Regions from separate parts of the Paenibacillus sp. MDMC362 genome, predicted to be linked through region 2. Evidence: riboswitches for the same ligand, from Rfam matches in the RefSeq annotation. Region 2 holds a riboswitch; each other region holds the start of a gene.
What was found. A riboswitch is a leader RNA that binds a small molecule or an ion and turns the genes downstream of it on or off. The one in region 2 is predicted to bind cyclic di-AMP.

Region 1: linked by a shared signal. The riboswitch ahead of DP091_RS13860 (C40 family peptidase) and the one ahead of ehuB (ectoine/hydroxyectoine ABC transporter substrate-binding protein EhuB) in region 2 are both predicted to bind cyclic di-AMP.
Region 3: linked by a shared signal. The riboswitch ahead of DP091_RS18040 (APC family permease) and the one ahead of ehuB (ectoine/hydroxyectoine ABC transporter substrate-binding protein EhuB) in region 2 are both predicted to bind cyclic di-AMP.
Region 4: linked by a shared signal. The riboswitch ahead of DP091_RS29915 (C40 family peptidase) and the one ahead of ehuB (ectoine/hydroxyectoine ABC transporter substrate-binding protein EhuB) in region 2 are both predicted to bind cyclic di-AMP.

What each region holds. Positions count from the first base shown of each region.
Region 1 covers NZ_QLYT01000024.1:295,728-303,631, forward strand. Annotated here, with positions in the region: gene DP091_RS13840 (leucyl aminopeptidase family protein) at 1-398, shown strand, start outside; gene DP091_RS13845 (copper homeostasis protein CutC) at 428-1,114, shown strand; gene DP091_RS13850 (ROK family protein) at 1,150-2,103, shown strand; gene DP091_RS13855 (hypothetical protein) at 2,498-3,025, opposite strand; cyclic di-AMP (ydaO/yuaA leader) riboswitch at 3,285-3,415, shown strand; gene DP091_RS13860 (C40 family peptidase) at 3,419-3,895, shown strand; gene DP091_RS13865 (stalk domain-containing protein) at 4,120-5,394, opposite strand; gene DP091_RS13870 (2Fe-2S iron-sulfur cluster-binding protein) at 5,615-6,010, shown strand; gene DP091_RS13875 (AraC family transcriptional regulator) at 6,108-6,965, opposite strand; gene DP091_RS13880 (L-fucose isomerase) at 7,170-7,904, shown strand, end outside.
Region 2 covers NZ_QLYT01000034.1:40,940-48,843, reverse strand. Annotated here, with positions in the region: gene ehuA (ectoine/hydroxyectoine ABC transporter ATP-binding protein EhuA) at 1-405, opposite strand, end outside; gene ehuD (ectoine/hydroxyectoine ABC transporter permease subunit EhuD) at 420-1,082, opposite strand; gene ehuC (ectoine/hydroxyectoine ABC transporter permease subunit EhuC) at 1,085-1,738, opposite strand; gene ehuB (ectoine/hydroxyectoine ABC transporter substrate-binding protein EhuB) at 1,746-2,579, opposite strand; cyclic di-AMP (ydaO/yuaA leader) riboswitch at 2,958-3,103, opposite strand; gene DP091_RS17290 (flavin reductase family protein) at 3,628-4,239, opposite strand; gene DP091_RS17285 (ring-cleaving dioxygenase) at 4,236-5,189, opposite strand; gene DP091_RS17280 (AI-2E family transporter) at 5,421-6,500, opposite strand; gene cls (cardiolipin synthase) at 6,722-7,904, shown strand, end outside.
Region 3 covers NZ_QLYT01000035.1:64,642-72,545, reverse strand. Annotated here, with positions in the region: gene DP091_RS18050 (MFS transporter) at 1-678, shown strand, start outside; gene DP091_RS18045 (formate/nitrite transporter family protein) at 1,011-1,871, shown strand; gene DP091_RS18040 (APC family permease) at 2,026-3,852, opposite strand; cyclic di-AMP (ydaO/yuaA leader) riboswitch at 4,018-4,212, opposite strand; gene DP091_RS18035 (molybdopterin-containing oxidoreductase family protein) at 4,687-6,774, shown strand; gene DP091_RS18030 (ABC transporter permease) at 7,101-7,904, shown strand, end outside.
Region 4 covers NZ_QLYT01000085.1:7,693-15,596, reverse strand. Annotated here, with positions in the region: gene DP091_RS29925 (GNAT family N-acetyltransferase) at 1-459, opposite strand, end outside; gene DP091_RS29920 (C40 family peptidase) at 600-1,073, opposite strand; gene DP091_RS29915 (C40 family peptidase) at 1,509-1,982, opposite strand; cyclic di-AMP (ydaO/yuaA leader) riboswitch at 1,986-2,125, opposite strand; gene DP091_RS29910 (hypothetical protein) at 2,474-3,301, opposite strand; gene DP091_RS29905 (M1 family metallopeptidase) at 3,313-5,304, opposite strand; gene DP091_RS29900 (YwhD family protein) at 5,452-5,970, shown strand; gene DP091_RS29895 (copper amine oxidase N-terminal domain-containing protein) at 6,073-7,242, opposite strand; gene DP091_RS29890 (heavy metal translocating P-type ATPase) at 7,423-7,904, opposite strand, start outside.

The DNA of each region.
Region 1 (7,904 bases), on a different contig from region 2:
TGATTGATATCGCAACCCTCACCGGTAATGTCGGAGCCGCATTGGGCTTGGAGATCGCGGGCATCTGGGGCGATCCGCAGATCACGGCCGATATGGTTGAGATCGGTGAGCGTAACGGAGAGCGCTTATGGCCTATGCCGCTGATGGACGAGTACGAATCAGAGCTTAGAAGCGATTACGCGGATCTGAAAAACGTCGGTACGTCCACTTTGGCTGGCGCTATAACGGCTGCGCTGTTTATCCGTCATTTTGTGGCGGATTCCATGGAATGGGTGCACATCGATATGGCGGGCACGGTTCAGTATAAACGGGAATTCCCTCATTCGGCAGCGGGGGCTACCGGATATGGCGCGAGATTGCTCGCGGATTATGTGGAGAAGCAGTTTCTCCAAGCATAAAGAATCAACTTCAATAAGGAGTGACGATGATGCTGCTAGAAATTATCGCAACATGCGTGGATGATGCCATCACAGCAGAGCAGAATGGCGCGGACCGCCTGGAATTGATCACAGCGATCACCGAAGGCGGGCTTACGCCGGGAATCGGGCTTGTTGAAGAGGTCGTGAAAGCCGTTCAGATTCCTGTTCATGTCATGGTCAGACCTCATAGCAGATCCTTTGTGTACAACGAACATGATATAGCTACCATGATTGCGGAGGTGAAGGCGATTCGCAAGGCAGGCGCAGCTGGCGTAGTAATCGGCATGCTGACTCCGGAAGGAAAGATCGACGAGGTCTCCTTAGTCAAAATGCTGGAATGGACAGGTGATATGCAGGTCACGTTCCACCGGGCTTTTGATGAATTGGAGGATCAGTTCGAAGGGCTTCGTACATTGCAGAAATACCGGTCGGTTACCCGCGTCTTAACGTCTGGCGGGCCGCAGCCTGCACCGCAAGCCATCCCGAGAATTCGGGAGCTGGTAGAACATACGGCAGGAAGCGAGCTTAAAATATTGGCAGGCAATGGCCTGAAGTGGGAAATCATACATGATTTTATCGACCAGACCGGCGTGAGCGAGGTGCATTTCGGCTCCGCTGTCCGGTATGGCCGATCAGGGCTGAAGCCCATTGATCCGGTTGAGCTGCGATCATTGGCTGACAGCTTACATCATTAGAAGTAGCAAACCTATCGGAAACAGGTGAACAAAAATTGCAAACCGTATTGAATAAACAGCAAGAATTTGTGGTTGGCGTTGACCTTGGGGGTACGAAGATCGCGGCAGCGCTCTTTGATTCCGAAGGACAGCTGCTGAACCGGGAGCAAATGGAGACGGCAGGCGCGCGTACGGCCGAAGAAGTGGTTACGAGAATTACGAATATGATTCGCAGCGTCTCGGGCGGCCAATCGCTCCGAGGGGTTGGCATGGCTTCGCCGGGAACGGTTAACAGCCGGGAGGGCATTGTCATCCATGGGACGAATCTGCCGCAATGGACGAATGTTCCCCTCAAAGCATGGATGGAACGTGAGCTGCATACGGAGGTTCAGGTGCTGAATGATGCTAATGCAGCCGCATGGGGAGAGTATGTAAGAGGTGCCGGAAGAGGGGCGACGAACATGGTGTACGTGACGCTGAGCACCGGTATCGGCTCAGGCATCGTGCTGGATGGGAGGCTGTTCCTGGGCAGCAGTTCCTTTGCTGGGGAACTGGGACACCATATCATTGATCCCAGCGGTCCGCAGTGCAATTGCGGCAGCCACGGCTGTTGGGAGGTATTTGCTTCTGGAACAGCCATCGGACTCGCAGCATCCCAGCGAATGCTTACCCAGCCAAGTGTCATATCAGAACTGGCGGCAGCTGATGCGGGAGTGAACGCCAAGCATGTATTCGAGGCCAAACGTCTTCAAGACCCCGTTGCAATGGAGGTCATTGATCGTGCCATCTATTACATGGCGCTTGGACTGGTTAACGTCATTCACAGCTTTAACCCCGATCGCATCGTCATTGGCGGGGGTGTGAGCAGAGCAGGTGAGCTGTTGTTCCCGCAGCTGCGGGAAATGACGGATAAGCTGGTCATGCCGTCCTATTTAGGGACGTACGAGATCGTTCCTGCAGGACTTCGGGACGATGTTGGTCTGGTTGGAGCTGCGGCTTTGTTCCAGTAGCATAGGCCTGAAGAGAATGATACGAATAGGATCAATGATAAATAGATACCAGAAAGAGCGCTCGGAATGACGACGTAGTATCCAGTTACCTAGCTAAAGAGAAATCAACAAAAGCCGCCCTCAGAAGGGCGGCTTTCCAATTATTCATAGAGAGAGCGGGAAACGGAGCGATCATTTATTTGCGTCATAAGTCCGTAACAAGTAACAAGTGATAGGCGTGAACCGTAAACCGTCATCCGTTTGCGCTGGAGTCGATTTTTTTGGTTTCTGGTTAGGTTTGTTTGTATCCGACAAACAATAAACGGTTGCTCGCACTTTCCCGCCCGCCGGCGGAAACCGCCGGCTCCAAACCCGCACGTGGGGTGACCTGCAGGCTTGGAGCCGGCGGCTGTCGCTATTCCATGTACTTGGATGCGTCAAACGTAATCAAAGACGTATGATTGGCATGCTCAATCAGCGAAGAGAGCTTGGTTACCTCGCGTTCCTTCTTGCGGGCTAGCGCCTGATAAGCCTCTGGATCATATAAGGCGACGTTGAACAGCGTTATGGCACCGTCTCCGCTGCCACGGCTGCTCTGGCGCTCCAGCTTCTTGCGGGAACCGAGATGGGCAAGCTGTCCGATATCGCTGCGTATTTGTTTGGCCAGCTCGATCGCTTCCATGATCGTAATGTCGGAGCCGTTCCAGGGAATAGTCTGCGTGGTATTGGAGATTGCCATCAGCAAATCCAGCTTCCTATAATCCGCCGCGGCCGCTTCGATTTCTTCCGTAATGGCATCTACGCTGCGCGTAGGGTATTCCGCCGTCTCCCCTTTTTCAATAATCGTGCTGCTGTTGTTCAAGCGTTCCGACATCAACTGATTGATGAGACGGTTAATTGCTGCCCGAACAGCTAGTGCTTCTGCCATCGTTATTTGACTCATAAGTGATGGATCACCTCTTTAATTTCATTTCTGATATGTAAACGCATGGATTTGTAAAAAGTTGCTAGATTAATTAAAAAAGCAGCGCGGAAAGGAGAACAGAGTTACATAATTGTCATGACTGAGTGAGACGGTTAACCAATCTCCTGCCGAAATTCTTCATCTTTACGACAGCTCCAAACATAAAACGATAGATTTTTAGGATATCATTGACAGCATCCTTGCTTGTATACTATATTAAGAGAAGGTTACAAAACGTTAATGAATTTTGCCGAATTTCGTTTGTGAAAACGGGGGAACCGTCTTGGGTGAATTACTCTTGTATAGAGAGTATAGGGAACCTTCAACCGAACCCTTAGCTAACTCCGTAGGCATCGAAGGAGAGAACATATTTTGAAGAAGTTTGTCATCACTTTGCTAGGGTCTGCAATTATTTTTTCTTCTGGTGCCGTTTCAGCATTTGCTGATCAACAACCGAATTTTCAGTATCAAGTGAAGCAATTGGTAGGAACTCCATACAAATGGGGCGGAACGACTACCAGCGGGTTTGATTGCTCCGGATTTATACTGTACATGTTTAGAAATTTCGACATTGATCTTCCGCGCACTTCCCAAAGCCAGGCTCAAGCCGGTGAACATGTGGATCGCCAAGATCTGCGGGTTGGAGATTTGGTATTCTTCAATACGAGCGGTAGCGGAATTTCTCATGCAGGCGTTTACATTGGTGACGGACAATTTGCACATGCTTCCAGCAGCAAGGGAGTCAGAATCAGCAAGCTTAGCGATTCCTATTACGAGCCGCGTTATGTCACGGCACGTCGTGTTTTGAGTCAAGAAAACTATGCAAAGCTGGTAGGAAGCGCAAGCTAGTTGGATTACGCAGCCATTTAGAGTACGATACATAATCAGAAAGCCTGACAAAGGGATGACCTTGTCAGGCTTTCTTTTTTTAGATATGAGAGAGTATAAACTTCGAAGCTTGTGACTTCCTGATATCGCAAGAAAAACTTCTACTAACTGTCTGTCATCTGTGAAAGTACGTCGATAGACGTTTTTGTTACTATAAGTCTATCATCCCACAAGGGGGTGTTCGGTTACTCCTTAACAACAGAGGCATTCACGGCAGCTTCCATTCCATTATTATAGAGACGGAACAAGCCCAGACGCCAGAAGGCGGCTCCCTTCAGGTCATAACGTTTGGCCAAGCCGAGTTTATCGTCCACGGAAGTGGTGGTTTCGCTGCTTAAACTGATGCCAAGCAGGAGCTTCTGCTTCGGGACGCCTGCTTGGAGTGCCAGCTGGATCGCTTGGTCCACCAGACTGTTCGGTTCGGGAACCTGAGATTTGGTTCCAACCGGATTGTACTGATAGGCCATAACAATCAGGTCATCAGCGATAGAGGCCAGTGTCTTGTAATCATAACCTTTATAGGCGCTGTTCAATGGCGGCACGGCTAAAGACAGGGCAACGTCATTCGGCAATGCTGCTTTCAATTGCTTGACGTAATCATTGAGCAGCTTCTGCTGCTTCACGGCATCCAGTTTAAATCCGAGCCCTTCAAAATCAAGCACAACACCGCCGAATCCGTTCTCCGCTACCGCGGCTGTGATGCCTTCAATGGACTTTTGGCGGAGGCTGCCGTCGCTCAAGACTTTGGTTAATTCGCCGTTTCCATCCAAGGCATAGACCATGAGGTACGGTTTAATCCCCTGGTCCGCGGCATCGGCAACAATCGATTGCGGCGTAACGTCTCCAGCCGCAGCGGGGAGACGGTACTCATCCCCTTGAAGCGTGAACTGACCCTCGCGATCGATGCGGCTCCAGCCAAAGGCGACTGAATTCATGGACCCCACGAGATCCCGTTCTTGGAAAGATTGTAATGCATAGAAAGCTCTCAAATGCATTTCGCGCTGCGGCGATACGAGGGAGACTGTACGAGTCGCCTGGTTCCAGCCCACATCAACGCCGAATTGGCTGCTGAACGAGCTGAGCGGGATCAGCACACGGCCTTCCCTTTGGACTGGCGGAGCTGCAAGCTTCACTTTTTTACCGTTGACGGTTGCGTTCGTGCTCCCCACTTGAAGTAATACTTCGGTCGATTGGCCTTTCACGCTGCCAATGGCCTTCACGGTTTGCGTCTTGCTATTCCACGTGATTTGAATGCCCAGTGCTTCTCCAACCGTCCGGAATGGAACGTAGGTGACCCCTTTGTCAATCCGCGGAGCCGCATCGAAGGTTAGCGTAACATCATCCAGCTTTACCGATATGGCAGGCTCAGCATGGACCTGGCTAACATGGGGTGCGGTGCCGAGCAAGGAAAGGGCAAGAACGGCAGCGACGGCTGTTTTTCCTATTCTTTTATGCAGCATGCTTTTGTGTTTCCTCCGATCCATTAAATAATAGAATGATTTCATAGAATATGGAATTGGGTCTAGCATACGCTAGTATAGCAAAATTTTCATAGAGTTCCAATTCCATGTGTCAATGTCATCGAATCGATAAGAGTAAGCATGTTGAATTATTAAACTTTCCAGTATAATAAATAAAGGATTCGATACATAACCTGATGATGACATGCATAGGAGGATAATGTGGGTGTTTAAATTCTGGAAAAAGAAAAAGGGCGGGGATAGCGGAGACAATGCCTTGATCCCTGCAGCGGAAGAGATGATGGAAGCGGTACCGGATCCGATCATTGAGCTTGCAGGCCGGGAGGTTCGCCGCAGCGTGGCGCCTGTTCTTGGCATGACGGTGCTTGATCTGGCCGAGCGGAATGACGTGGACTGGAACTCTTTTTGCAAAAGGGGGACTTGTGCGCGCTGCCGCTGCCTGGTGTTGGAGGGAATAGAGCATTTGTCCGAACCCAATTTGGCCGAAGAACGGCGCCTCGATCCGGAAGAAATCGAAGAAGGCTATCGACTGGGATGCCAGAGCAAGATCGAAGCGGTCGGTCCCATTAAAATCAAGCACGCCCCATACTTTTGATGACATAGAAGGCAAATTGCCGTTCATATTTAAAAAGCAGGCAGCCGTACCACAACGGCTGCCTGCTTCTTTGCTGGAAAAATAAAATTGCAATCCCTTACTCCGAACCCAGTTTGCTCTGTTCCCGGAATGAGCTCGGCGTTTGACCGGTAATTTTTTTGAATAACATCGAGAAGTACTTATCATTGCCGTAACCGACTTGGGAAGCAACCTCATGTACCGGCATTTCGGAATCCGCGAGCAGGCGCTTGGCCTCTTCGATCCGGCGGGATATCAAGTAATTGAAGGGGGAATCGCCGACTTCTTTTTTGAACAGATGGGATAAATAATGCTGACTGACATACATCGTATCGGCAATGTCCTTGAGACTGATGCTCTGGGTATAGTTGGTGTCGATAAAGTGTTTGGTCCGCAGCGCGATTTCGTTCTTGCCCTTCAAGGACTGGAATTGGTGTTTAACGTCCACAATGCGATAGATGACGGTAATCAATGACATCAGCAAGTTGGTGCTCAGCGTTTCATACCCCAGCACCTGCGAATCGCATTCACGGAGGATCTCGGAAAGATAGCTTTCCACTTTATAGGCGTATTTCTCACAGGATATGACTGGCTCCACATAGGCCGGGAGCAGCATCCCCTGGGGAACCCCTTCAATGTGAAGCGAATCCACGCCGCAGTAGATCACCTTGAAGGGTCCGTCCGTGATGGATCTCTCCTCGTGAGGAATGCCGGGGTTATAAATCGCGACATCGCCCTTGTGGAGTTCGTATATTTTTCCTGCAATCGTGAATTCTCCGCGTCCTTCTACAACATAGATGATCTCGCAGAAATCATGAATTTGTGGCGGTCCATAAAAGAAGTCCTCGTCCACGACCTGCCCGGCAAAGAGCAGCTGCGGATTTTTGATGAAGCGGAAGTGATCGCTTTTGCTATGCGAGATTTCGATCTTTGGCACGGTCTTGTCCCTCCTGGAAAGCAACATCCTCTAACTATTATAATGCAAAACGCCCTTTCAGTGCGGAAATCGTTTACATCTGCTAATCGGGATGGTTCACTGTCTTGCTGAAATTAGGAGCCGATATAACAAAATAGTGGGTTATCTCTTGCACCGAATCATCTTACAATGATGTCATAATCCTTATAGGGAGGCGTGACATACATGACAATTGAAAACGATTACAGATGGCGGGACGGTTTTCCGAGAATCGGGATTCGCCCTACGATAGATGGAAGACGGAGAGGAGTTCGCGAATCACTCGAGGAACAGACCATGAATCTGGCCAAGGCCGTCGCCGAGATGTTGACGAAGGAGCTCAAATATCCGAACGGCGAGCCAGTTGAATGCGTCATTGCGGATACGTGCATTGGCGGAGTGGCTGAAGCAACTGCAGCCGCCAAAAAATTCAAAAATGCCGAAGTCGGCCTAACCATAACCGTTACGCCTTGCTGGTGTTACGGCACCGAGACGATGGATGTCGATCCTTCGCGTCCGAAGGCGGTATGGGGCTTTAACGGAACAGGACGTCCAGGCGCGGTTTACCTGGCCGCGGTACTGTCGGCCCATGCCCAGAAGGGGCTTCCTGCATTCGGCATCTATGGCGAAGACGTTCAGGATGAAGGGGATACCCGTATTCCGGACGACGTTCAAGAGAAGCTTCTGCGTTTTGCACGGAGCGGCTTGGCTGCAGCGTACATGCGCGGACAATCGTATTTGTCCATGGGCTCGGTGTCGATGGGCATCGCCGGCTCGATCGTGGACGACAGCTTCTTCCAGGAGTATCTGGGCATGCGGAACGAATATGTAGATATGAGCGAGTTTACGCGCCGCTTGGAAGAAGGCATCTATGATCCTGAAGAATATGAACAGGCGCTTGCTTGGGTGAAGGAGAATTGT
Region 2 (7,904 bases):
AAGCACGTTCATATGCGGGAACAGATTGAAATGCTGAAAGACCATGCCGACATTGCAGCGCATCCGGTGCAGATGCTTTTCATTAGCCCGAACCAGCCTGCCCCTCTCTTCCATATGCCAGAGCAGCTCACCATCAACCTCGATGGTTCCCTCGGTCGGTTCTTCCAGCGTCATCAGCATCCGGCCCATCGTTGTTTTGCCAGATCCGCTCGGACCGATCACAGCCACCTTTTCTCCAGGCCGCATCTCCAGGTCGATGCCTTTAAGCACCTGTAGATCACCAAAAGACTTGGTCACGCCGGTATATTTCACAATCGGCTTTGTTCCCGTAGCGGTAACAGGATTTCCCTCCTGCTGCGGCACCTTCGACGCTTTTGCTTGCTCATCGATCACAACGGCATTCATTTGATTCCCTCCTTTTATCTTCCACGCTGCAGATTCATGCGTTTCTCCAGCCTTTGCACAAGCAATGAGGCGATATAACTGATGATCAGGAACAGAATCCCGACCATTGTATACGGTTCAAATGCACGGAACGATTGCGACACGATATTTTTGGCCGTCAGCATCATCTCCACAAGCGTTATGGCGCATAGAATCGGCGTCTCTTTAAACATAACAATCAAATAATTACCCAGTACCGGAATGATCGGCGGCACCGCTTGCGGCAGGATAATGCTGCGCCAGGTTTGGGCCTTCGTGTAATTCAGTGCTGTGGCAGCCTCCCATTGTCCCTTCGGCACACCCTCGATTCCGGATCGGTACACTTCGGACAGATATGTGCTGTAATGCAGCCCGAGACCGATCACCCCGGCATAGAAGGCCGGAATGGAAATTCCGGTAAGAAGCGGCAGCCTGTAATACAGGAAGAAGACCTGCACCAGCAGCGGCGTATTGCGAATAAATTCGATCATTCCTTTGGTTATCAGTGACAGCACCTTAAATCGGCTCCGCGCTGCAAAAGCAAGCAGCAACCCGATGATCAATGCCACCGCGAAAGCGCAGATCGTCACCCACACCGTCATTTTTAATGCACTCAAGAGCTGGGGCAGGATATCCCATACATAGTTCCAATCCCACATGACTATAACCTCCCCGCTGTCCATTTGCGCTCCAGCAGTCGAACTGCCAGCGAAACGAGCGTAGCAATGACAAAATACATGAGGAGCAGCAGCACCAGAATCTCAGTCGTCCAGGAGATGTAATTATTGCGGAGCACCATCGCCTGATACGTTAAATCCGCCATCGTGATGAAATAAACCAGTGAGGTGGATTTGATGAGCTCTACAAGCTGATTCCCGAAAGGGGGAAGCATTCGCAGGGACGCTTGAGGCAATATGACATTCCACAGTCTTTGCCAAGGCTTCAGATTAAGCGCTACAGCGGCTTCCCATTGTCCTTTCGGAACGGCCAACACGGCGCTGCGAACGATTTCCGAGCCGTATGCGCCGAAGTTCAGCCCGATCGCCAGGATCGCAGCCAGCATTTTCGGAAGCTCGACGCCGATGAACGGAAGGGCGAAATACAACCAGAACAGCTGCACCAGCAAGGAGGTCCCCCGAAAGACTTCCACATACACGGCTGTCAACGTGCGAATGATCCACAGCTTCGACAGTCGGCATAACCCGGCTGCAAAGGACATCACAACCGCAAGAATGGCTGAAAAAAAAGCAACCACAATCGTGATCTCCGCCCCTTTCAGCAGCGTAGGGAGAAAATCAATCCACGAATTCGGCATGGGCATGCTATTCCCCGCAAAGCGCAGCGGCCGTCATCTCGCCCGGGAGCTCTTCTTCTGTGAACCCAAACTTCTGCAAAATTTCCAGCAGCTCGCCCGACTCCTTCATTTTTTGAAGCTCCGCATTATAAGCCTCCTGGAACTCCGTATCCGCTTGGCGGAAAGCCGTAGCTCCATAACCGCGAACGCTTTCGCCGTCGATGACCGGCTGCTCAAAATCAGCCACGCGTTCGATGCTGTTGTCGCTGGCCGAATCCAGCATTGCCTGCAGGGACGGCCCTGTCATGGTTATCGCATGCACCCGGTCTGCCTGAAGGGCGCTAATGGCCGAGGCCTGGTCGGGGACCTGCACAATCCGGTCCGTAGGAATGCCGGACTTTTCCATATAGCCGATTTCGACCGCACCGGTCATAACGGCGACCTTAGCTTGGTCATGATTGGCAATATCCTCATAACTTCCGAGTCCCAGCGGATTCCCTTGCTTCACCGCAATGGCTTCTCCGATGCTGTACTCCGGATTAGCAAACAATACGGCAGAGCAGCGATCCGGATTAATGAACATGCCTGCGGTAATTAGGTCAAACCGCTCGGCCTGCAGTCCGGCAACCAGCGATCCGAATTCCGTAAGCTCTCCCCTCATTTCCTTGATGCCAAGGCGCTCCAGAATAACCCTTGCAATCTCAACCGCTTCTCCTGTCAGCTCCCCGTTGGCCTCTTTATAGGCATAAGGCTTCTCATTCGCAAATCCCACGGTGATATACCCCTGCTCAATGGCTTGCTCCAACGTACTCCCTTTGTCGCCGCAAGCCGCAAGCGACACCCCCATAATCAATGACAACATCAGTACAACCACTCTCTTCAAAATTTCCCACAACCTTTCATTATGACTGTTGGTATTCTTAAAAATGGCATGTTGAAATTACCCATGTTAACCCATATGTTAACTAGGATTTAAGCATATTCAGATACCTTGCATGGGTCGGACCTTCAGGGAAGATGATTCATCCATCTCCTTCCACGCTTAAACCCAATGCCATCTGACCGATTTAATTGGTTTTGGTTAAACATTTGCAGGCCTTGCCCCTCCTCTTTAGCAGAATACAAAAAGACCACCAAACAGGGGATCTAGACATAGCTCCGCCAGCAGGGGGTCAAAAAATAGAGAAAAGGCCCCTAAAGAGAATTAAGGGCCTTTGTTATGAACATCCATTATGTATGCAAGACCCATCCACTGCTGACGAGGTTAGCTGACGGACTCGGGTAAGATGGTACCCTACACTCGTGATTCCAAGTGACTCGCCCCTGATGAAACTGGTTCCCCCGCTTTCCGGAAAATGTATGCCGGAAACTAAGCGTGTGTCCATGATAAAGGGAACTTCAGGAAAAGTCAAACCCCTTTAACCGCTTTTTCTGGAAATTCAGAGGCGGAAGTGCCGTTCTTCCAGGGCCTATGACAAGCATGAAAAACGCCTCATTCAAGCCTCTCCCCCAACGATACAGTAATTTTATTCCAGTCTCATTTTTCGCTATATAGCAGGCATTTGCCATGCCTCCCTTACTCATTCATGTAGTGGATCGTTTATGCCATGAATTACATTCGGATTGTGAAAGCTTTCCCCACACATTTACGGCGCAAATTTTTTTTTGAAACGCTGCGTACAGAGCCTATGAATATCGTAGGGAAGTCCAAAATTCATCCTATAGTTTTGCTATTCGTCAATAGTTGAATGCCTCCGGGGCTAGCGTACACTCTGGAAATTATAGGTATTTATATACGCCCCGATTTTTATATCGGGGCTTTGCTTCATTGTATCGAATGACGGCCTATGAACGTTCACAACTTGATATTCGCTGCGTCCTAACCAACCCTTTATCCAGCTCGTCCGTTGTTATATAGGCCGCTCGATCGTAAACGTTTCTCCCAGTGTAGAATAGATGTTTCCCGCCATACGGCTCACAGGCTTTAACTTGGCAGCATTAATCCGGCCCTGCTCGTAAAGCTCCTCCGCAACGTGGAAGCGAACGACGCGGGCAATCAATAGATCAGCGGCAGGCAGTTGATCCGCGCCATTCAAGGTAACCACCTGCTCCAGTACGCATTCCATGCGAATTTTGGATTCCAGAACGCCGGGAACCTTAACCACTTCGCTTACGATCGGGGTTAGGTTGGTTCGGATAAGCTCACTTTCGTCCGGAGGCAGGTTCGCGGCCGTTTCGTTCACGGCTTCAACGGTGTCTTCGTCCACGATGTGGATCACAAGCTCGCCGCTTTGCATGGCATTTCTCGCTGTATCCTTCGCCGTGCCGTTCCTTCGCTGAACGGAAACGGACAGCATGGGCGGATTGCTCGTCAGAATGGAGAAATAACTGAACGGCGCGGCATTCAGCACACCGTCCTCCGATAATGTCGTAACAAAAGCGATTGGCCGCGGAACAACGCTCCCGATCAGCAGCTTGTAGATGTCCCGTTCGCTTTGAGTATTCGGGTCAATGGATTTCACTTGAGCTTCCCCTCTCCTGTATTTTTGACTTCTATAGGCTCCAGACCTTCCTCAATACGGACTCGCTCCGGTTCAAACCAGACAGGAAGTTTCAATTGCTCCCCCAGCGAGTCCGGGTCTTCATCCACCGTAAACCCGGGCGGATCGGTTGCGATCTCAAACAAGATCCCCCCTCGTTCCCTGAAATATAACGATCTGAAATAGTTGCGGTTCTTAATCTCGGTTGGCAAAAAGCCATGTTGTTTCACCCATTCAAGCCATTTGCCGTGCTCCTCATCATCTTGAGCACGCCATGCAATATGATGGGTCGTTCCAGCGCCTCCGGCTCCCAAAGGGATATCCCGCATCGGCAAATCAATCACGTTGCCGAAGGGCCCGGCTGACTGAAACCGTGCATAATTAACGTCCTCTCCCATGAAGGTCAGTCCCATGACCTGCTCCAGCGCCTTCTTCGTTTCCTCCCATTTGCTGCTGAACAGGACCGCGCCGCCAAACCCTTTGATCGCCGTATCCGGAGTAATACTGTCCACAGACCAGCCGTTATTCGGTCCTTCCTCCCGCTCAACCAGCTCAAGAGAAAGTCCATCGCGATCGGAGAACTGAAGATAATGCTCGTTAAACCGAAATGCTTTCATGACAGAAACGCCAAAGCTCCGCAGCCGCTGTTCCCAATAAGGCAGGGCACCCGCAGGGACGACAAATGTTGTATACCCAACCTGCCCTCCTCCACGTATCCCTCTTCGTGAAGCAGAAGACGGAAAGAAGGTGATAATGGTCCCCGGATGCCCCTCCTCATCCCCGAAATACAAATGGTAAACCTCAGGCGCATCGAAATTGACCGTCTTCTTCACCAGTCTGAGCCCCAGCACACCTGTGTAAAAATCAACATTTTTCTGCGGATCCTGAGCGTAAGCGGTAATATGATGAATGCCTGCCGTTTGTAATGCCATCTCCATCAACTCCTCATCATTTTGTGTCCATACCGATGTTTCCTACATGATTTTCCGTTTGTATGATGATAAATAATCTTTAAATATAATATCTTTAATTTAAGATTATATTTTTTTCATACCATTGTCAAGCGGCCCTTCACATCCAGGACAGACAAAAAACCGCCAAGAACGATTCCACGCTCTTAGGCGGCTCCAGTATGCAGCTTCGGCCACATGTCTATCCCGCGTTTATGCTTTTTGCCATTTTTCCTTAAAAAACAGCTGATACACTCTGGTTACGATAATCTTAATGATCATGTAAATCGGTACCACCAGCAGAATCCCTATAATTCCGCCCAGATCCTGTCCCACCAGAACTAGGATAATGATTGTAATGGGGTGAATTGCCAGCTGTTTGCCGAAGATATACGGACCAATCAGGTTATCCTGAATCTGCTGGGCGGCCAGAATGACAACAAGCGACCAGATCGCCGTCCCCGGGGATTGGATGAACCCGATGATCACGATCGGGATCGAGGAAAGAATAGCCCCGATAAACGGTATGAAATTCGCAATGACCGCGACAACCGTCAACAGCAGCGCATAAGGCAACCCAATTATCAGGAACCCGATATACATCAAAACGCCCAGCGCCAGATTGATGAGAACCCGGCCTACGATAAACCCTTTGAGCGCATTATTGATTTCATCCAGCACCGATGCGCCCACTTCCTTGAAGCGGTCGGGCAAAAAGCTGACAATCATCTCCCCGAACTTTCCGCCTTCCTTCAGCATGTAGTACAGCAGGATCGGGAACGTAAATAAAACGATGGCAAAACTCGAAACAAACGAAAACAGGTTCATAATATAATTCGTCAAAAACGTAAAGCCTTGGTTCAAATAATCGGTTAGCTGTGTAAGCGGATTGGCGTTCTCCGGGAATATATTCTGGAAGAAGCCGTTATTTTCCCATTCCTGAAGCTGCTCGCCAAGCTTTGCAAACAGTGTGGGAGCATTCTGTACAAGGGCCACGATCTGATCCCGCAGGGACGGCCATACCCCAATAATAAATCCAGTAAGGATGCCTGCAAACACGACATATATCAGCAGGATGGCCAGCGAGCGATTTAGCTTACGCTTTTCGAGGAGATCCACCAGCGGCCGGAGCAGGTAATAGAAGAATCCAGACAGCATCAGCGGGACGAGGATGATCGAGAAGAACGAAAGCACCGGTCTGAATATAAAATCCACCAGCGATCCCAAATAAATAATAATGAGGACCAGGATCACGGCAAGACATAATTTGAAAAACTTGTTCATTTTCAGCAAAAAGCATGCCCCTTCTCCTATTTTTTCACCATCGTATCATGACCATGTGTGCATATACAAATCGCTCCTCTTCGCACGTTCAGAGTGTCGGATCTAAGGCGCCCTCGCTTTTATAACCATTCCGTTCACTTCATTCTGGAGATATATACTTCTCCTAACGCCTCACGTATAATATGAAGGATTACAAGAGCAAGGATATAGTTTAGGAGGATATTATGAACCTGCATGTTACATCCATCATTCTTGGTCTGATCATCGTACTGAATATCGTGTTCTCCATGTTCGTTGTGTTCAGGGAACGGCGGGATGCCGGCTCCACCTGGGCATGGCTGCTGGTGCTGTCCTTTATCCCGATTCTGGGCTTTGCGCTGTACCTGTTGTTCGCCCAAAATTTAAGAAGAATCCGTCTCTTTCATTGGGATGATCTGCAGAAAACCGGAATCGAGAAGGTATTGCTGTCTCAAATGGAAGGGATGAATAACGGAGAATACCCGTTCAGCAATCAAGCGGCCGCGGATAGCAGCGATTTGATCCATATGCATATCAACGAGAATCAAGCGATCCTTACGGACGACAACCACGTTGAAATTTTTACGGATGGACGCAGGAAATTTGAACGGTTGTTTCAGGATATTGAGGAAGCCAAAGTCTACATACATATTCAATACTACATTATCCGTCGCGACGAGCTGGGCAAGAAACTGATATCCCTGTTGACCAAAAAAGCAAAGGAAGGCGTGAAGGTCCGGGTTCTGTACGACGAGCTGGGCTCGCGTCAATTAACCAAGGGCTTCTTCAAAGCATTTCGCGAAGCCGGCGGAGAAGCCGAGGCTTTCTTCCCTTCCAAGCTGCGCTTCATTAATCTGCGTTTGAATTACCGGAATCACCGGAAGCTGGCTATCATTGATGGCAATATCGGGTATGTCGGCGGTTTTAACGTTGGGGATGAATACCTGGGTCTTAACTCCAGGTTCGGGTATTGGCGGGACACCCATCTGCGCATTCAAGGTGAAGCGGTTTATGCGATGCAGGTTCGCTTTATTCTCGATTGGAATCAGGCTTCGCACCATCACGATATTTATTATGAATCGAATCTGTTCCCCAAGATCGATTCGCCTGGCAATGTCGGGATTCAGATTGTGACCAGCGGCCCGGATTCCAGGTATGAGCACATCAAGAATGGTTATATCAAAATGATTTCGTCCGCCAAGAAATCGATTCATATTCAGACGCCGTATTTTATCCCTGATGCCAGCCTTCTGGATGCGCTCCGCATTGCGGCGCTGTCCGGCGTCAAGGTTCACCTGATGATTCCCGATAAACCGGATCATCCCTTTGTCTACTGGGCGACCTTATCCTATATCGGGGAAATGCTGAGAACCGGAGCTAACGTATATCTCTACA
Region 3 (7,904 bases), on a different contig from region 2:
GATGAACCCTCTAACCATTCGGAATCGACCGGTTCCTTTATGAAGGATATGAAGGCGGGCTTCACTTACATCGGTTCCAGCCGGCTGTTGAAGGTGCTGCTGGTCGTCTACGTTTTATTGGCACTGGGCAGCGGACTTGTTCAGCCGCTTGATATCTTTGTCATCACGGAGCGCTTACAGCTGGCAATGTCCAGCGTTCAGTGGTTCACCGCGCTGGAGGGCCTAGGCATGTTAATAGGCGGCGTGCTGGCTGCTGTCATTGCGGGGAGAGTGAAAGGCAACTACTTGTTGTTCGCCGGGCTTGCCTTCCTTGGCCTCTCGACCTTTGTCGAGGTGTTGTCACAGTGGCCGATCCTGACCGGCGCGATGCGCTTCGCAACCGGGGTGCTGATGGCGATGGCACAGACGGTCCTGATGGCCGTGATGATGCAGCAGGTGGAAGAGAAATTCATCGGTCGGCTGAATGGCGTGATGACGCCGATGTTTACCGGCATGCTGCTCATCGGCTCCGGGTTTACGGGATGGTATATGTCGGCAACCTCCATTGTGATCGTGTATTTTACGGCAGGTGCGCTCTTCCTGCTGTCGTCCTTGATTAGCATGAAGCTTCCGATCTCGAACGTTCCGGCTCAGGAAAAGGAAACGCCTGTTAGAGTAGAGACTGCCGCCGAGGCATAGGATAGTGGTTAGAACTTGTTGCTGGCAGATTGGCATAGGCTTGCTGATATAAAAGAGAGGGTTGGTAAAAGCACCAACCGGGCGGTGTCGGGATAATCTCCGGGCACCGCTATTTTTATATGTACCTCAGGCTCGGATCGAGAGATTGATCGATTCTACACGAGTTCAGGGCAGCAAGGACACAAGGATGTCCGATTCTGCGCAAGGTCGTGATATAATTCACGTACTTGCATTGGCAGCTGCGGTACAATATGGGTAAATGTAACAGAAACATCAGAAGCTGCATTCGAGAGATTTTCAGGACGGAAAAAGGGAGAACTGGGGGAACGGACATGGCCTATTACAAGCCTGATCGCATTGCGGAGATCACCGTGGAGAACGGGGTGAAAAAAGCACATACCTCCGTTATGAACGTAATGATACTAGGATTTTTGGCGGGTGCTTTTATCGCGCTCGGCTTTTTGCTGGATATTCGCGTAATTGCCGGTGCGTCTGAGGCTTGGGGAGGCATTGCCGGTTTTATAGGCGCGGCGATATTTCCTGTCGGACTAATTCTTGTATTGCTTGCAGGCGGAGAGCTGCTGACGGGTAATATGATGGCCGTGTCCCTGGCCAGATTCAAGAAGCGGATTTCCACGAAGGAGATGATACGGAATTTGGCTCTCGTCACGGTAAGCAATATGGCGGGGGCGTTGTTCGTCGCTTACTTCTTCGGTCATGTGACCGGTCTGACAGGCAGCGGCGTTTATTTGGAGAAGCTGGTGGATATGGCGGGACACAAGCTGGATGACAGCTTTCTGCAGGCCTTCTTGTCGGGCATCGGCTGCAACTGGCTCGTAGCGCTCGCCGTGTGGCTGTCCTACGGATCGGACCAGATGAGTGGCAAAATTCTCGGGATCTGGTTTCCGACGATGGCGTTTGTAGCCATCGGCTTTCAGCACGTGGTGGCCAACATGTTCCTCATTCCGGCCGCAATATTTGAAGGGTATTACAGCTGGGGTGCGTATTTCATAAACTTCATTCCGGTTTGGCTTGGCAATTTCGTTGGAGGCGCGTTGTTTGTTGGAGCTGCCTACGGGACCGTATATTTGAAGAAGCATGATGAGGTTGAGGTCATTCCACGCAGCGAACAAGATGCTGCCCTGCCTTCTGCTCCGCCTACCGGCCCTGCCCAACAGGTTCATTCTGCGTAAAGGTTGCTTTATTATCCCGAAGCCTGATAAGCAAAGGCTAAGAAAAAAAGCTGCGATCGACCGCTCACTAAGGGATAGGGTCGGATGATCGCAGCTTTTTTGTTGTTGTTGGCGGAGCGGACTCTTGTACAAGGCACAATAGGAAACAAGCCCGCTATTTCTTTAAATGGTAAGGCACAGTCGTAACAATCACATCTCTCCGATACAGCAAATGTGCACGGATGAGCAAACTGGATTGATTGTGCAGGAAGTTATGCCAGCCCTTCTTGGGGATGAACTGCGGGATGACCACGGTAACCTGGTAGTCGGATTCGCTTGCCTTGCGCTGTACGGTATCGATGAATTTAGTCAGCGGCTGAATGATGCTCCGGTAAGGGGAGGGGAGTGTTACCAGCCGGATGTCCGGCTGCCACTTTTTCCATTTTTCCTGGAAAGCCGCCTCGTCCTCACGCTCAAACGGCACGTACACCGCGATAATTTGGCCTGCACCCAGCGATTTGGCATAATTCAGCGAGTTCTCCACCACATGCGTGATTCCCGCCACAGGCAGAATCATAACATTTCCCTCAATCGGTTTAACAGGCTCACAGGTTGTAATTCGCAGCTGGTCTGCTACGGCCTCGTAATGTTTGTGGATTCGGGTGAACAGCCAAATGATCAGCGGCAGGAATATCAAGACGGTCCACACTTGGGCAAATTTCGTAAAGAAGAAGATCATCGTCACGATAAAGCTGATACAGGCGCCGGTAGTGTTAATGATCAGCTTGACGACCCATCCTTCGGGCTTTTCGCGAATCCACTTCACCATCATCCCCGTCTGGGAGAGGGTAAACGGGATGAACACGCCGACGGCATACAGCGGAATCAGATGCTCGGTTTTGCCTTCGAAAGCCAGCAGCAACAGAATAGAGAAGAATCCAAGTATAATGATTCCGTTCGAATAACCCAGACGGTCTCCGCGGACGGTGAACATTCGGGGAATGAATTTATCTTTCGCCAGATTAACGGCAAGCAGCGGGAAGGCGGAATATCCCGTGTTGGCAGCCAGGATCAGAATGAGAGCCGTTGTTCCTTGGATGAAGTAATACAGAAAGTTTCGTCCAAAGGTATGCTCGGCAATCTGGGAAACGACCGTGACTTGCTCACTGGGGCTGACCCCATAGTAATAGGCCAGGTATACGATGCCCGAAAATAACAGGGCCAGCAAGGATCCCATCGCGACCAAGGTTTTGGCTGCATTATTCGGAGCGGGATCTTTGAAATTCGGGATGGCATTGGAGATGGCCTCAACGCCGGTCAGGGCGGAGCTGCCCGAGGCAAATGCCCGCAGAAGCAGGAACAAACTCAGCCCGGCGACAGGCGTGCCGATAGGCGTATGCAGCTCCGGAGATGCATGGCCTGTAGCAATGTTGTATATTCCAACGCCAATCAGGATAAACAGCGCGAGTACAAACAAGTAAACCGGATAAGCCAGTATGGAGGCCGACTCTGTAACCCCTCTTAAATTGAGTACGGTCAAACATAGCACGAACACGATGGAGATGGGCAGATTGTAGGCGTGCAATTCCGGAAATGCCGATGTGATTGCGTCCGTCCCCGCCGACACGCTGACTGCAACCGTCAGAATGTAGTCAACCAGCAGGGAGCCGCCGGCGACCAATCCCGGATACATGCCCAGATTCCGTTTGGAAACCACGTAGGCTCCGCCGCCATGCGGATATGAAAAAATAATCTGTCTGTACGACAGGATAAGTGCCAGCAATAAGACCAGGACGCCGACAGCAATCGGTATGGAGTACCAATAGGCAGCCGCGCCAACGGTCATCAAGACGATCAGGATTTGTTCCGGTCCATAGGCCACGGACGATAAGGCGTCGGATGAAAGGATGGCCAGCGCTTTGGTTTTGTTCAGCTTTTGCTCGCCCAATTCCGTAGATTTAAGCGGTCTTCCGATGAGGAATCGCTTGATTGAAGATAACATGGTTGTTTTCACCGCCGATTAAGATTAAGTTCATGATGAAAGCTGACTGATTGGACTTCAATCGGTGTGTTTCATGTGCAGGTCATACGAAAGGTCACCATTCCTATGCTGATTTTTGGCAAACAAAAAACACAGGTTAGAACCCTGTGTTTGATCACAAGTTCACAACCCTCCCGATCAACGCTGACGAGGTTAGCTGTCGGATTCGGGCGGTGAGAGTCGCCCTACCTGATGCCGTCGCGGCGTACGTACGCGATGCATCCGGATTCACCCCATAGTATGGATGAAGGATCCTATAGATATCCCTCCATACGATTGGTTCCCCCGCTTTCCATCAAGGAAATTAAGCGAATGTCATGTGAATATGAAGAATGTTTTCGAAGCTGAATAGTATATTACGCCTGCTCCAATCGTTTGTAAAACACCCTCCAACGAAAAATTAAGCAGAATTATTTATAAAAAATGACAAATAAGCGCTTACATGAATATGTGGCTTTGACAGGCTTTGTTTTTTGCATGTTTGCTACAGAAATCATGACTTTCTATATGCTGTACTTGCCAGTTGCTCAGGATGGATAGACGCCAATACAAAACAAATTCGCCATGCCGGTCTCGGGGGAGGAGACATGGCATGGCGAATTTTTGGGAGTGGTCCATGATTTGGCAAGGAAGAGAAAGGGTCTGGGTTTCTCTTCGTTGCTCTTGATAGGAATTACCCGGAAGGAAGTAGAATGAATCACCGATGCAGAAAAAAATGTAAGACTTTACTGGAGCCCTGATTTTCTTTTAAGATAAGGGGATATGATTCAGCGTGTACAAGGGGGAATAGACGAAATGACTCAAGCGATGATTCATCAGGAAAACGGCGTGTTTCCGGCGGTCTGTCCGTTGGATTGTCCCGATACTTGCGGCCTGCTGCTCCATAAAGAGAACGGAAAAATCGTGAAGGTTACCGGTAATCCGGATCATCCGATTACGCAGGGAGCCATCTGTAATAAAGTCCGAAATATGGCACATCGGGTGTATCATCCGGAGCGCGTGCTTTATCCGCTGCGGAGGATAGGGCCCAAGGGCGAGGGCGCTTTCGAGCGAATCAGCTGGGATGAAGCGGTTCAGGAGATTGCTGAACGCTACAAGAAGCTGATCGAGGAGCACGGCTCTGAGAGCATACTGCCTTACAGCTTCTACGGCAACATGGGAATTTTGAGCGTGGACGGCATGGATCGGAGGTTCTTCAACAGGCTGGGCGCCAGCCGGTTGAAGCAATCGATCTGTAATTCCGCAGGCAATGAGGGCTGGAAATCCGTTATGGGGTTTAATGGAGGCACCGTCCCGGAGGATACCGTACATGCCGACGTCATCATCGTCTGGGGCGGCAACATCGTCAGCACCAATATGCATCAGGTGGTGTTGGCAGAGAAAGCGCGCAAGGCCGGTGCCAAGGTCGTTGTCATCGACGTGCATAAGAACCAGACGGGGCAATGGGCGGATTGGTTCATTCCGCTGTTTCCGGGCACGGATGCGGCACTGGCCGTCGGCCTCATGCACATCATGTTCCGTGAAGGCTTGGTGAACGAGGAATTTCTCAGCGAGTATACGATCGGTCATGAAGCCTTGCGTGAGCATGTGAAAGACTATACACCGGAGCACGTATCCTCCATTACCGGAATTCAAGTTGAGGATATCGAGAGGCTGGCCGAGCTGTACGGCCGGGCAGATACTTCCTATATTCATATCGGTAACGGTCTTCAGCATCACGACAATGGCGGCTTGACGGTGCGCAGCATCGCGGCGCTTCCCGCCTTGACCGGACAATGGCTGAAGCGGGGCGGAGGGGCCGCCAAGTCGAACGGCGGCTACAACAGCATGGACAGCGATGCGCTCGAACGTCCCGATCTCCGGCCGAATCCGGATGCCCGGACGATTAACATGAACCGGATCGGCGAAGCGCTTGCCATGACCGAACAGCCGATTAAGTCGGTCTTTGTCTATTGCAGCAATCCGCTGGTTGTCGCTCCCGACACCGAGCGGGTAAGGGAAGGGTTTGCACGGGAAGATCTGTTTACGGTTGTTCATGACCTGTTTATGACGGATACGGCCAAGTATGCGGATATCGTGCTTCCGGCAACCTCCTCGTTCGAGAATACCGACCTGTTCGCTTCCTACTGGCATCAGTACATTCAGCTGCAGGAGCCGGTCATTCCGGCGCTTGGGGAGAGCAAGAGCAATGTAGAGCTGTTCTCCATGCTGGGGCGGGCTATGGGTTTCACTGACCCGGCCTTCCATGAGACGGAAGAGGAGATGATGGCAAGAGCACTCGACTTCCCGGATAACCCTTATCTGAACGGCGTCACGCTGGACAAGCTAAAGGAACACCGTTATGTGAAGCTTGACATGTCGCCGCTTGAAACGTATCTAGATCGTTTGCCGACGCCTTCGGGCCGGATTGAGTTATACTCCGTGCAATTGGAGGAGGCAGGTCTTCCGCCTCTTCCGACCTACGTGCCGCTCAAGGAAGGTTATGACGGCGTAAGGCGCGGACGCGGGCACAAATACCCGCTCATGTTCATTTCACCGCCGAACCACAACTTCCTGAATTCAACCTTTGCGAATGTGGAGAAACATCAGAGGTTGGAGAAGGAGCCAGCCCTGCAGATCCATCCGGAGGATGCAGAGGAACGCGGTATAGAGGACGGAGACATGGTTACGGTATACAACGACCGCGGAACCTATGAAGTTCGGGCCAAGGTAACGGATAAAATGCTGCCGGGCACCGTTGTCAGCCAAGGCTTGTGGTGGGAAGGCGAGGGGCGCAAGCAGCGCGCCAATGCCCTCACGCCCGACAGGCTGGCGGATCTGGGTGAAGGGGCTACCTTCTTCTCAACGGTGGTCGAGGTCAGGATGAAAATAACCGGTGCATAAAGATGATTACATTGACTGTCTTGCAGGTCTATATGACCTCAAGGCAGTCTTTTTTTAGACGAGGTTTAGCATCCCCTTTTATCGCAATAGAAACTTCTGTTAAATGCTGTCTGTCTATTGAGGAAGTACGTCGATAGACGTTTTTTTGTTGGCTGGGAAGGGTGAAACATTCCGGTAGAAGTATAAAAAATCGGGGTTTTATTATATAGATTCAAAATATTTCCATAGGTAGAATGATACTAAGTCAATTGCAAGCGGTTTCGAAAACGGTAAATATTCAGAGACCCGGCATGCTTTTACATCATTTCGTAACGGGAGGATAACTTATGCCGCAAGCTACTGCAGAACAGCAGCCGTCGCCCATTGCCCGGCAGCCAAAAGTCCATAGTAAAAGTTTTCTTAGGCGATTCATGAAGCAATGGGATGTTCAGCTCATGGTGATACCCGGCGTCATTCTAGTTTTCATTTTTGCCTATCTGCCTATGTACGGCGTAATAACCGGATTTATGGATTATAACCTATTCACCGGCTCGAGAATTTGGGATAACCCGTGGGTTGGTTTTAAACATTTTGAAGATTTTTTTGCCGCCCCCGAGTTTGAAAGAATTTTGCGCAACACGATTGTAATCAGTTTATTGAAATTCTTTATCGGATTTCCAGCACCGATTGTACTGGCACTTTTATTGAATGAAGTTCGCCATATGTTATTCAAAAGAGTCATCCAGACGATTACATATCTGCCTCATTTCTTATCATGGGTTATTGTGGCAGGGTTCACCACCGCCTTGCTATCAACGGAGAACGGAAGCATCAACATTCTGCTGGAGAGCCTAGGGGCCATTGATGAACCGATCAATTTCCTTTCGTTAAAGGAGTATTTTTGGTCGATCCTGATTTCGGCCAACGTATGGAAGGAAATCGGATTTAACTCGATCGTCTTTCTGGCTGCAATAGCAAGTATCGATCCGGCGCTGTACGAGGCTGCAGACATTGACGGGGCTAGCAAGACCAAGCAGATCTATCTGATTACGCTTCCTTCGATTATGCCAGTAGTCATCATCTTCATGATTCTTGCTATCGGTAACTTGCTCAATGCAGGCTTTGAGGACATCTTGCTCCTGGCATCCAAT
Region 4 (7,904 bases), on a different contig from region 2:
AAGGGCGTTGCCCGTTGGCGTAAGCCGCTCATACGTATCGGTAATGTGAAAGCCTGCCCTTTGATAAGCGCGGATTGCTCGTTCATTCCAGGTCATTACCTCAAGGTCGATTTCGTCGGCAGGCCGTCTCCGTCTGGCTTCCCGGACAATCGTCTGCATAAATCGTTTACCCATTCCACGCCCGCACCAATCAGGCCGCATGCCAAGTCCGATTCGTGTAACCTCATGCATCGGAAACAGCTGGGCAAATCCCCAGAGGGCCTCCCGCTCATCCAGAACCGAGATGTACTGTCTCTGGCGAATGTCCGGATCGCCAAACTCCACCTCAAGCCCTTTCATCTGCTCCCAGGGAAGAAAACCATAGATATTATAGGGAGGAGGGTAGACCCAGGCGCATATTTCTTCGGCGTGTTCTTCACGCATGACTACGGTGTGAAATGCAATCGGTGCGGTATCCATTTGCGATGTCCTCCTATCGTCTGCATAAAATAATAATCATATTACGAACATCCAATTCGCATCAAAAAAGCCCGCAAAAAAGAGGTAAGGCCTCCTTTAACGGGCAAGCAGTATGTATAGGGAAGATTAGCCTCTATAGCTTAGGATGATTCACCGACCGACTCTGCATACTTATCATCGCTCATGAGACGCTTTGCACCGACGTATCGCTGATCGTAGTAATCCTCTGCGAGGCGGTTGATAACCACGCCGCGGTTGGAGGAAGCATGGGCGAATTTGCCATCGCCGACATAAATGCCGACGTGGGAGATGCCTTGGCCCGATGTGTTGAAGAACACCAAATCGCCAGCGCGCAGCTCCTTACGGGACACGCTTGTCCCCATGTCGAATTGAGAGCCGGATTGATGCGGGAGCTTTAGACCGAGTTTAGCATAAACGTACATGGTGAAGCCGGAACAATCAAATCCGCTGGTGGTAGTACCGCCGTAGCTGTATTTTGTACCTAGAACCTTATCGATTTCCTGATCCAGCGCACCATCAGCAAACACGCTGCCAACGCTCAAAGTAAACAACAGCGTGATACTTAGCGCTGCTGTCGATAATGTTTTCTTCAGCATGGTAAGCTCCTTTTTGTTGCCGCGAGGCATAGCAATCTATATATTAAAGCACTTACATTAATGACAAAGTTGTTACTGCGTCCATTCTATCAGACAGCAAGCGGGATTGGCAATTATTTCTTGATGGATTTCGCTATTTTTCATTAGCATTAGCTGTCGAAGCACCAAACAAAATCAATATTTTTCCAAATCAGCTGTTTAATGAAGGGAGAGAAGGGTATATAAAGGATAGATGATGTGAAGACATGGCGAAGTGAAGTGAACTTGTATAATAAATTTCATTTTTTTTCGAAAAGCGGGAACTTTTTTGCTGTCCTGAACGTTATAAAGGTATACACACAATCAACCAAAGAAAAAAGCCGCTGGATGAGATCGGCACAATCTCATTAACCCAGGGCTTTCTTGTAAGAGTAAATCAATTAAGTTCCAACATTAATTGTAGTTCACAGCTACGGATTTGTACGTATTCTGACTCATAACTCTCTTAGCGCCTACATATCGTTTGGCGTAATAGCTCTGGCTCAGCGGACTGACAATGACACCGCGCGAAGATGAAGAATGAGCGAATTTGCCGCTCCCGACATAAATACCCACATGAGATACACCTCTACCGGATGTGTTGAAGAACACGAGATCGCCAGCTTTCAGGTTGCTCTTGGATACGGCCGTACCTACTTTGTATTGAGCTGCAGACGTACGCGGCAGGCTAAGACCAAGCTTCTTGTAAACATAGCTGGTGAATCCGGAGCAGTCAAATCCATTCGTTGTAGTTCCACCTGTTTTGTAAGAAACACCAATGGCTGGTTTGATTGCAGTATTTAATTTGGAATCGGCGAAAGCGCTTCCGGTCCCTAATGTGAGTGCGAGTGCGAGGCCTAGAGAAACAGCCGTTAACTTCTTTTTCAAAACAAAAGCCCCTTCCATTGCCTGCGAGGTTAGCTTAAGGGTTCGGTTGAAGGTCCCCTATGATCCCTCTCTTGCGAGATCAATTCACCCAAAACGGATCCCCCGCTTCCCAAATCGTTATGGGAATTCGGCTCCTTAAAATGTTGATGAACCCATTCATTGACGTTTGACGTTCCAACATAGTTAGCGAATTACAACGTTCCTACATAAAAGTTACAGTAAAGATGACAAAGTTGTTACTAACATATTCGTTATTTTAGCAGAGTATTAACAATTTGGCAAACGAGGAAAGATTATTTTTAAACAAAAAAACCTGTCCCCATCTTGGGGATACAGGTTTTTTTGTAATTTGGCGTTCAAAAATTTGTAATATTGAGGATAATTGAACTCTTATTTTCTGTAAAATCTAGCGCGGGATAGAAACGTGTCGCTTCTGATTACAGCTTATTCACGAGCGTGTTTCATTGTTTTAGGGCGACGAACTGTAACCATTAAGGATGCTGTGAGGAGGAATCTCTCCACAAATGATATTGAGCGGACATTGCCCAAATTTGGAAAAGTCCATTCAGGAAATAAGAGGCCTGCTGAATAATTAATCCGATCAACCCGGCCCAGAAGAGCGAGGCCGAACTCAGGAGCAGCAGAATGACACAGGCGGATCCGCCGATGGTGACGGATAACAGCATCGCTGTGCCCAAACGACGGAAGAGCGCATGGATAGAGCTGACCATGCTGGAATTTCCGGTACGGCCAAATTGCATATAAAGCAATAACAGGCGGATCAGATAGGCGTACAAGAACCAGACAGCTGCATAGGGCAGTGCATGAAGCAGCAGAACAGGCTCCTGAATTCCATTCAGCAGAATCGGCAGGATTTTGGGCAGAATCCAGTAACCGGGCCCGAAGGTGAGAATAAGCTCAACCAGATAGAATGACGTTACGGGTTTCCACAGTTTCCGCATGCCTGTGAAGAAGAATAAACCGCGCTCACCCTTGGCTTCCTGGTGAAGGTTGTAGAAGATGCCGGCCCGAATAAGCGGGGTGAGGACCATCCTGATCAGGAGTAAACCGGCAAGAAGCCATCCGTAGGTGTGTACTGTGCTGCTCAAGGACAGGCTCATCTCGCCCTCGTAGAAGAATAAAAGACGGCTGAGCTCGTTAGGAGCGGCATCCGGGTATCGCATCAGAAGGGGGACGACTGCCGATTTTACGAGTCGGTACAGGCAATATCCCCACAGCAAACGGTATAAGAAGAGCAGAATCGAGACGTAAAGCTGGTCTTTAACACTGATCCACCCTTGGCCTGCGTAACTTTTCATGTGCTCCCCCCTCACCATGACAGGCTGCCGAACAGCGTCTCCAGAAGCTTGGTAATGCTGAGATTCCAGCGTGTAACCACCGTCGGATCCATTCCTGCCTTCATATAGTTATTGATGTGTTTATTCTCCAAGACGATGGAGTACTTCGGATCAACCATAGCCCAGGCGAGCGGAGAGCTGTACTCCAGGGTGTACGCAACTTTGCCGTTTTTGCCGCTCCAGGTTCGTTCCACCGTTTTGCCGTCCTCAAAGGCGAACACGATCGGCACATCGGTGATATCCCCGTCCTTGCTCGTAATCTGGACCGTGGACTCATACCGAGGATTTTCAGCCGTGCCTTTATTTTTGGTTTTGATCACGTCGATGGCGACATCCGCCATCTGGCTTCCATATACATATTGGTCAAAATACGACTGCCAGGACGTTTGGCTTACTTGCTCGACGACTTTCTGAAAGTCAGATGTGGTTGGATGCTTGAAGCGGTATTTCTGGGCATAGGTATGCATAATCTTGCCCATCATCTGTGGACCGACCTGCCGTTCGATGCCTTGCAGCACCAGCTTGCCCCTCGTATAAACATTCAGTGCGTAGTTTTCGTGAGAGCTGTATTTCCAGGATTCCATCTTCAGCGGTGCAGGAGAAGTAATGGATGCTCCCTGAGCCGCCGTATTGGAGGTAATCCCGTATTCCTTTTCCATCACTCGTTCTTCCGCATAGGTTGCAAAGGCCTCGTCCAGCCACGCTTCCTCAAATTCGTTACTTGCGATCATTCCGTAAAAATATTGATGGGCGATCTCATGAATAACGGTCCGTTCCAGCTCATACCCCGGCGAATCGTTCTTGGCACCGAAGGCCGTGACCAGCGTCGGGTATTCCATGCCGCCTGCACCGTTGCCCGTTTCGGGCGGAACGACGATGGACAACGTGGAATACGGATAGGTTCCGTACCATTTTCCAAACGAAGCGAGCGCCGACTTGGCGGCATCAAAGTAACGTTCCTTTAAGTCTTTATGGGCCGGATCGAGATACAGCTTGATGCGGACGCCAGGTATGCCTGGTGCGGAGAATGCTTCTTCTGCCGTGACAAAGTTCGGTGATGCCGACCAGGCAAAATCATGCACGTCATCCGCGTAAAACTGATAAATTTTTTCCCCGTTTGATTTTTGGGCAGGCTTGGTAGGGAATCCGGTCGCGGCGACAATGTAATTTTCGGGCACTCGGATGCGAACGCTGTAAATGCCGAAGTTGGAATAGAATTCGGAGTTGCCGTGGTATTGATGAAGATTCCAGCCTTCCTCTGCTCTTCCGCGAAGACCGGCCGGTTCATAGACCGAAATTTTCGGAAACCATTGGCCAGCCATAATAAAATTCTCGGTGGTTCCCATGCGGGCAAATATTTTGGGAAGCTCGACCTCGAACTCCAAATGAAGGGTAACACTCTCCCCGCTCTTGATGGGCTTAGGCAACCTTAGCTTGGCAAGGCTGTGATCCTTGATGTTGCCGTCATCGGGTTGAACAAATTGAAGGCGATGGGTCAGGGCCAGTCCTTCGGTTGTTTTCACGCTGGTAATGGTCATGGAGCCGTATCCGTCATCTGGCATGGGATCTGAACGAAGCCTGCCGCCCGATTCCCTCATAAAAGTCGTGTCATTGGAAGCAAACGCATTGGGATACAGATGAAAGTACAGCTCGTTTACGCTTTTTTTGCCTGGATGAGTCCAAGTGAGTGTCTGTTTGCCCTTAAGCTTGTTCTCCTCTGGCTCGTACCGAACATCCATATGATATTCCACCAGCCGGTCGCTTAAGGCCGGAGCGGGAATATTAGGCTGCACCTTAGGCGGTGAGAGCGGGGCCTTCTCCACGGCAGAGGCGGAGGGCTTGCCCGCATTTGGGGCAAGAGCAGACGCTGAGGACCCTGGATTCAGAAATATCGGCATCGATCCTGCAAGCAAACCTAGGGCAAGCAGGGATGATAGAAAGACTTTGGCACGTGGTGGGACCATATCGAACAACCTCCCGTTGACAAGCATCTAGTGCATGTATATGTTTGCTTTTGGGGGATTATTAGTTAAAATAAAATTATTGGGACATGGTTATCAATTTAGCAGCTGATACGTAAGGATCGGCTCTGATATAGGAGGTCGGCAGCAGTGGAGAATGAAGAGCAGAAGCAGGGTGCGAAGAAACCGATTGCTTTGAATATTATTAATAGCAAGAGTAAGCATAAAGGGTTTGGATCAGGCTCCATCGATCTGAACAGTCTGTCACCCGTCATTATCGATAATGGCGAGGCCCGAGTGGATATTGGGGCCATGCATGCCAAGAGTAAGGTGGAGAAGGGTATCCGTTTCAGCATGAACCGGGATGAGGTGCCCAATGGACGCCAGGTATGGATCGTGTGGGTGGCTGTAGATCGTACCGCGGAAGGACAGCATTATGCAGGCATGACCGCCTGTGAAATGTGGATCGACCAGGAGGCCCGTCGCGGCTGGAAGATCCTCGCCGATCATGTGAATAAAATGGATGCGGCAATGAAGCGCAAGATCATTCTGGATGGTCTTGGCGACGTCGAGAAGAAGGCACTGCGCGAGCTACTGATTTCGCGTAACGAGGAATGGTGGAATGCATCGCCAGAGGAATTCAGGGAAGCTCTTCAGACAGCGGAATGATACAATAAATTTAAGCAGTCTTTCCAAAAAGAGATGAACGTGAAGAAGACCGGTTGGATTCGTGAATGAATCCGGCCGGTCTTCTACTTATTTGCATATCGATTAGAATGGAAGGGTGTAGGTCAGCTTTTCTTTTTGATCGAGAAACGGATTGTTGTATTGGAACGTCAGCTTGCCGCCGGCATTTCCGAGATACGTAAGGCCGTCACCAATGAAGCCCACCTCATTCGGCGGCATTTCCTCAATGACCTTGATGGTTTCCTCGTCCAGAAGCTCAGGATAGATAAGCTCGGCTGTCTTGCCAGTCGGATGGACGATATACAGGGTCGCTTTCGTGTATGGTCGGACGAGCAGGAAGTCCTGTTCAATCGCTTCTACGACAAAACTATCCTTTACTCCCGTAAGCGCGGCCAGGTCATAAGTTTTGACCGTTTTGCCCATCGGATGAACCAGCTCAAGCGTACTGCCGTTCATCATGGCAATATTGCCTTTGTAGCTGAGTTGGTCCGGATGGTAGTTGACCCCGGCGAAATTGGAATGATTGGTTTTGGATAGCTTCAGGATTTTCTTGTCCTGTATGAGCACCCGGTATCTTCCCTCATGAATATGAGGTTCGCCGTAATAATTGGACAAGTCGACCACATAGGTATTGCTATTGATGCGATGTGCGCTTAAGCTGACTTGATCGATCTCCTCAACCGGGATTATACCAACTTGGGCTGGCATGGATCCGGCTTTACCCATCGACAGCATGCCATTCTCGCGATTTACCCAGAACAGCATATTGGCCTTGGAAGCATAGGCGTATTGTGACCAGGAATCAAAGGTGGTTCGAAGTCCGGATTTGCTGTCATACTTCAGCGGAATGCCAAAGCTTTTGGCAATCAGGCTGGCGGGGACATAAGTCACGCCTTTCTTCACGACCGGAGCCGCCTCAAGCTTCAGAGCGGTACCCTTGGCATTGATGGCGCGCGAATTTCCAATAATAATGCGAACAGATTGGGTCGGACTATTAATGTACAGCTCGTTCTTTCCAGGGATCGTCAACTGCAGCTGCAGCTGCTCGGAAACTTCCTTCAATGGAATGAATACGACGCCCTTATTCGTATAAGGTTTATGTTTCACGTCCAGCGTGCTCCAGTTTGCCTTGCTCTGTGATGTGGAGGCTGCTGCCGCATGGGCAGGAATGGTGACGAGCGATGAGGATGTAAGCATTAAAGACAATGCTATGGATGCGGAACCTGCTAGTTTGATGATTTGTACGGATTTCATGTCTTTCCTCCTTCTGGTTTTCACTCCCGCCTATATAAACGACTAAATAATGGGGAATGTTTCACCCTTTCGCAAAATCATGTAAAAAATGATATATGCGATGGTGTCAGATTATAGCTAGCGGCCACAGGACGGACTAAAAAAACGGAGCTGCCCTGTAAGGGCGAAGCTCCGGTTATATTAATATCCTGATTTCAGCTCCTGATCCTTGCCAAGCAGGATGGTGAGACCAAGCAAGGTAACGATAATGGTTGCGCCCATGTCCGATATGATTGCAATCCACAGGGTCAGCCATCCCGGGATCGTAAGCAGTAAAGCAATGGCCTTCAGCGACAAGGAAAGCCCGATATTCCACTTGATAATCTGATTGACCCGTCTTGCCGTCTTGATGGCCCCCGGAAGCTTGCCAAGGTGATCCTGCATCAATACAACATCGGCGGTTTCTATGGCACTGTCGGTCCCTTTCCCCATCGCGATACCCAGATCGGCCGCGGCCAATGCAGGGGCGTCGTTAATACCATCGCCAACCATGCCGGTTTTTTTGCGAGAAGAAAGCTCCTTGATCTTGGCAACCTTCTGTTCCGGCAGGAGGCTTGCGAAGACCCGAGCTACACCGGATTGCTTCGCGATCGCTTGCGCGGACTGCTCGTGGTCGCCTGTCA